DNA from 2 places in the Vibrio kanaloae genome. Region 1 is predicted to be linked to the other one. Evidence: predicted binding sites of a transcription regulator. Region 1 holds the regulator's gene; the other holds the start of a gene.
The links. The regulator CRP, encoded in region 1, controls carbon source genes, mostly activating them, when cyclic AMP is high. The targets are predictions, from matches to a motif close to TGTGANNNNNNTCACA.

Region 1 (3,200 bases):
GTCAGCTAACAGGCGCCAGTGGTGATGCACCATTTGGTGGTCCGGGTGCTTCAGGTAACTTACGCCCTAGTGCTTACTATGCGGCTGACTACTGTGCTTATCCTATGGCTTCAATGGAAGGTGACGAAACTCAATTGCCCGCGACATTTAGCCCGGGTCTTGAGCTGTAATTTAGGCTATGAGTACTAAGCTCATTCGTTAAACTGGAAATAGGGAAGTGGTGTTATCGCTTCCTTTTCCATCACGCCTGACACCTAGATTGGGCGGTAGATAATAATAGAACAAGTATGTCACAGGCTGATGGCTGCTGACTTTGTGTCTCAGCCTCTCCCTTTCTAATCCAAATTACTAGCTTGCTAGAATCTCTGACAAGGAGTCACCATGACGCCCGATCTACTATTTAAATCACTATGGGATGATTACATTCACAGGCTGTGCCCATCGGCTGAGAAAGTACACCAGTTGCTAAAAGAAGACGAAGCGCTGATTAATGATCATATTGCACTGCGTACTTTCAATGTAGCTCCGCTGGGAATTGAAACGCTGGCTAAGCCTTTCCTTGAGTTAGGTTATAAAGCGTGTGGCGATTACCTGTTTGAGAGCAAGAAGCTAGTTGCTAAGCATTACGAGCATCCAGATCCAAAACAGCCGAAAGTGTTCATTAGTGAATTGAAGGTAGAAGAGTGCTCAAGTGAGTTGCAACAGATCGTTGCTAAGTTGGTTGAGCAAGTTGATGCAAGTCAGCTTCAAGGTCATGAATTCTTGTTTGGTGGTCGTCTCTGGGATTTGAGCTTCGCAGATTTCCAAGTGCTAGCAAAAGAGAGTGAATACGCGTCTTGGTTAGCGGCTCATGGATATGGAGCTAACCACTTTACGGTGAGTGTGAACCAACTTAATAAATTCGATGAAGTGCAGGCCGTGAATGACTATCTGAATGAGTCGGGATTCACTATCAATGCGTCTGGAGGTGAGGTTAAAGGCTCTCCAGAGGTCTTATTAGAACAATCATCAACAATGGCAGATAAAGTCCCAGTTTCATTTGTTGAAGGCAATGAGACGATTCCTGGTGGCTTCTATGAGTTTGCTAAGCGCTATGCGATGGCGAATGGTGAGCTTTATACCGGGTTTGTCGCAGCATCGGCTGACAAGATTTTTGAAAGCACCAACGGTTAACGGACGAAGCTCTATTTCGTAACGCTCTCGCATCTTCAAAAAACAAAAAAAGCCACCAAATTTGCATTTGGTGGCTTTCAAATTTTTGGCTCAGCTAATCGAGATTAACGAGTGCCGTATACCACGATAGTTTTACCGTGTGCAGAAATTAGGTTCTGCTCTTCTAGCATCTTCAAGATACGACCTACTGTCTCACGAGAACAACCAACGATCTGGCCAATTTCTTGACGAGTGATCTTGATTTGCATGCCGTCAGGGTGAGTCATTGCATCGGGTTGTTTCGCTAGGTTTAGTAGCGTTTGAGCGATACGACCGGTTACGTCAAGGAACGCTAAGTCACCAACTTTTTGGCTAGTTACTTGTAGGCGGCTTGCCATTTGCGCTGAAAGACGCATCAGGATGTCTGGGTTCACTTGGATAAGTTGGCGGAATTTCTTGAAAGAAATCTCAGCAACTTCACAAGGAGATTTTGCTCGAACCCACGCAGTACGCTCTTGGTCTTCTTCGAATAAGCCAAGCTCACCGATGAAGTCGCCTTGGTTTAGGTAAGAAAGAATCATTTCCTTACCTTCTTCGTCTTTGATAAGAACTGCCACAGAACCTTTCACAATGTAGTACAAGGTTTCTGCCTTTTCACCAGCATGAATCAAAGTACTTTTTGAAGGGTACTTATGAATATGACAGTGTGAAAGGAACCACTCTAATGTTGGATCGGTTTGGGGTTTACCTAGAACCATAATATCTTACTTCCTCTGCAGGGTATGCTTGCTGCTTTCCGTATTTTAGCTAAGCCTGGATTGACTCGTTAGGATAAGAGCACTAGTTGAGTGCTGCAAGCTATCTTGTGTTTCGTTTAAGAATAGTATCCTTTTTCAGGTACTATTTCTTGATTTTAATCGTGACCAAGCTACGATTTTTTACGCAAAATTGTGCACATGATCACGGTATGAAAAGTAATCAATAAGAACGACGTACCGTTAACCTATTTTTCCGGTTTCGATGAGCTGTTGCAGGATTGGTCTTACAATGAGCTCCATAGCAAAACTCATTTTTCCTCCTGGCACGACAAGCGTGTTGTGGCGAGACATAAATGAGCCATCAATCATTGCCAAAAGGTATGGGAAATCGACGTTTTTGATGCCACGCAAACGTATAACTACGAAGCTCTCGTCTAAACTAGGGATCCCTTTGGCGTTGAGTGGGTTGGATGTATCTACGGTTGGAACTCGTTGAAAATTGATATGAGTACGTGAAAATTGAGGAGTAATGTAGTTAAGATAATCATCCATTGAACGAACAATTGAGTCCATTACTGCTTCACGCGAGTGCCCGCGATCGCGTGTGTCACGAACGAATTTTTGTATCCATTCAAGGTTCACGATTGGCACCATACCGATTAGCAGGTCGACATGTTTAGAGACGTTGATGTCTCCGTCTACTACACCGCCGTGTAGGCCTTCGTAGAACATCACATTTGAATTTTCAGGGATCTCTTGCCATGGCGTAAAGGTACCTGGCATTTGATTGTAAGGCACGGCTTCATCGAAGGTGTGCAGATAACTCCGTACTTTACCGGTGCCTTCATTACCATACTGATGGAAGAATTCTTCTAATGCGCCAAAATCGTTAGCCTGTGGACCAAAGTAGCTGATGTGCTTACCTTGCGCGCGTGCCTTGCGGATTTCGACATCCATTTCTGGTCGAGTAAAGCGATGGAAACTATCCCCTTCAACCCAAGCGGCCTTCACGTCCATCATATTGAACATTTTGCGGAAGGCTTCTGAGGTAGTGGTGGTGCCGGCTCCAGATGAACCCGTCACCGCAATAATTGGATGTTTAGCGGACATGACAACCCTTGTCGTTTGAGTAACATACTTGTTAGCAATCGACTTTTACTATAACACGGCTCCTTTCTAAGCGCAGCCTAGAAGCGTTTTATGACTTGGATATCAACGGTTTCATGTAGCTCAGAAAACACGATGCTGACCTCTCCCGAGGCTAATTGATGTTTCACTTGGTCAATCTTG
Region 2 (3,200 bases), 200 kb from region 1:
CAAGAGCTTCTCGAGAACCAGTAGATGCGCCAGATGGAGCAGCAGCCATACCTACGAAACCGCCTTCTAGGTGTACTTCAGCTTCTACAGTTGGGTTACCACGTGAATCGATGATTTCACGACCTAGAACTTTAACGATCTTAGACATTGAATGTTTCCTTCTCGTTGAATATATAAATGTCAAATTTAAAGGTAGCAGCACAACCTACGCAGCTACCTGTATTCCTTTTATTTCTCTAATTCGCCACGCTGGAACTCACCAGCCGCTTTCACGAAACCTGCAAACAATGGGTGACCATCGCGAGGTGTTGAAGTGAACTCTGGGTGGAATTGAGCAGCAACAAACCATGGGTGGTTCGGGTTTTCAATTACTTCAACCAGCTTCTTGTCCGCAGATAGACCCGATACTTTCAGGCCCGCTTTTTCGATTTGTGGACGAAGATTGTTGTTCACTTCGTAACGGTGGCGGTGACGTTCATGGATCGTCGCGCTACCGTATAATTCGTAAGCTTTCGTCCCTTTCGCTAGGTGACAAAGCTGTGAACCAAGACGCATCGTGCCGCCTAGGTCAGATGATTCTGTACGCTCTTCAACTTTACCTTCACCATCAGTCCATTCAGTGATAAGACCAACTACTGGGTACTTAGTTTCAGAACAGAACTCAGAAGAGTGTGCCCCTTCCATTTTCGCAACGTTACGAGCGTATTCAATAAGCGCGACTTGCATACCTAGACAGATACCTAGGTACGGTACTTTGTTTTCACGAGCGTATTGAGCAGCAAGAATTTTACCTTCAACGCCACGATCACCGAAGCCACCAGGCACTAGGATTGCATCCAGGCCTTCTAAAAGCTCTACGCCACGAGACTCAAGGTCTTGTGAATCTACGTATTTAATATTAACGCTTAGGCGATTTTTCAAGCCCGCGTGTTTTAGCGCTTCATTAACTGATTTGTAGGCATCCGGTAGTTCAATGTATTTACCAACCAGACCAATCGTCACTTCACCCGTTGGGTTAGCTTCTTCGTAAATAACTTGTTCCCATTCAGACAAGTCAGCTTCTGGAGCCGTGATGCCGAAACGCTTACATACAAGTTCATCAGTGCCTTGAGCTTTAATAAGCTGAGGGATCTTGTAGATAGAGTCAACATCACGCATAGAAATAACCGCATTTTCTTGCACATTACAGAACAAGGCAATTTTCTTACGCTCGTTCGAAGGAATGTTACGGTCTGAACGACAAACTAGGATGTCTGGCTGAATGCCAATAGACAGTAGCTCTTTTACAGAGTGTTGCGTTGGCTTAGTTTTCACTTCGCCCGCTGCTGCTAGGTATGGCACTAGAGTAAGGTGCATGAACATTGCGCGTTCACGGCCTAGTTCAACTGCTAGCTGACGAATCGCTTCCATGAATGGTAGAGATTCGATATCACCAACCGTACCACCAACTTCAACGATCGCAACATCGTGGCCAGATGCACCTGAAATAACACGCTCTTTGATAGAGTTAGTGATGTGCGGGATAACCTGAATAGTTGCACCTAGGTAATCACCGCGACGCTCTTTAGCGAGTACGTCTGAGTAAACACGACCTGCAGTGAAGTTGTTACGCTTAGTCATCTTGGTGCGAATGAATCGCTCATAGTGACCAAGGTCAAGGTCAGTTTCAGCGCCATCTTCCGTAACGAACACTTCACCGTGTTGAGTTGGGCTCATAGTGCCTGGATCAACGTTGATGTAAGGGTCAAGCTTCATCATAGTCACTTTAAGACCACGAGCTTCTAAAATAGCAGCAAGAGACGCTGCTGCAATACCTTTACCTAGAGAGGATACAACCCCGCCAGTAACAAAAATGTAATTTGTCGTCATGTTTAACCTGAAATTGGTTGAATGAGGGAAATGGATTACTTCTGGACGGGATGAAAATATACCAGAAGCCCCTTATCGCCACAACGTGAAATCTATCACACTGCAATTTTTTATTTTTTGCTTCAAATCAATTCATGATAAAAGCTTTGATTATCTTTTCTCTTCTACTTTGACCTCATCCCACATAGAATCAAGCTGTTGTAGAGAAAAGTCGGTTAAATTTTTATCTTGCTGACGAACTTTTTGTTCCACCCCTTTAAAGCGACGAGAAAACTTTAGATTAGCTTTGTTCAGCGCCGTTTCTGGGTTTTTACCTAAATGTCGCACCAAGTTAACCGTCGCAAACAACAGATCTCCCAACTCTTCTTCAATCAAATCTTCGTTCGGTGTTACTTTCAGCGCCTCTTCCAACACTTCGTCAACTTCCTCTAAAACCTTATCTGCCACCGGGCCAATAGCGTCCCAATCAAAGCCAAATTTCGCAACCTGCTTTTGAATCTTTGTAGCACGCGAAAGTGCAGGTAGCGAGTTTGGTATTGAGTCTAGAATACTTTCTTGAGTTTTGCCTGCTTGTGCTTTTTCTTTGGCCTTTTCAGCTTCCCAGTTGGCATTAATTTCTTCATCACTGGCAAACTCGGTATCAGAGAACACATGCGGATGGCGACGTGTTAGCTTCTCATTGATACCATCAACCACATCAGAGAACTCAAACAACCCCTGTTCTTTAGCTAACTGGCTGTAGAAAATCACCTGGAACAGCAAGTCACCCAACTCTTCTTGTAGGTTCGGCCAGTCTTTGTTGTGAATCGCGTCCACCACCTCGTAGGTTTCTTCGATAGTATGCGGCACAATTGTTTCAAAATTTTGTTTTAAATCCCAAGGACAGCCACCCTCAGGATCGCGCAGCTTAGTCATAATCTGTTCAAGGTGTTCAATCGGGTGATCCATCGTTTTCTTCCTATTACTGTCTTTGATGTTTAAACTTATAGCTTCACTGAAACTAAAAGGTTCTCAAACTAAAAAAATACTAGAACTAAAAAAGGTGAGCAGCCAAAACCACTCACCTTTCTGTTTTTCTTGTTAAACAACGCGTCATTCAATGCATTGTTCGGTTTTTACTAAGTACTTGGTTCTTCTAACAAGGCAACAAACTTACGAGACTTCTGAGCATAGCTTGCCTATGTGATGAAGCGAGTATAGTGCAGTTAACACAGTTAGAAGGCCAAGTACGACGTAAAAACTAGCCTAGGCGTTTAACCGACATGACATCTTTGATTTGTTCTACTCGGCTCGTCACTCGACTCAGAATTTCAATATTGGTCACTTCCAAA

Region 2: the regulator CRP is predicted to act here: its motif matches at 1,954-1,969, upstream of OCV24_RS02485 (CTP synthase).

The regions. Positions count from the first base shown of each region.
Region 1 is NZ_AP025497.1:303,514-306,713, forward strand. It holds gene astD (succinylglutamate-semialdehyde dehydrogenase) at 1-170, shown strand, start outside; gene OCV24_RS01350 (DUF1338 domain-containing protein) at 382-1,173, shown strand; gene crp (cAMP-activated global transcriptional regulator CRP) at 1,278-1,910, opposite strand; gene OCV24_RS01360 (phosphoribulokinase) at 2,151-3,020, opposite strand; gene OCV24_RS01365 (YheU family protein) at 3,098-3,200, opposite strand, start outside.
Region 2 is NZ_AP025497.1:498,573-501,772, reverse strand. It holds gene eno (phosphopyruvate hydratase) at 1-148, opposite strand, end outside; gene OCV24_RS02485 (CTP synthase) at 229-1,869, opposite strand; gene mazG (nucleoside triphosphate pyrophosphohydrolase) at 2,020-2,817, opposite strand; gene relA (GTP diphosphokinase) at 3,110-3,200, opposite strand, start outside.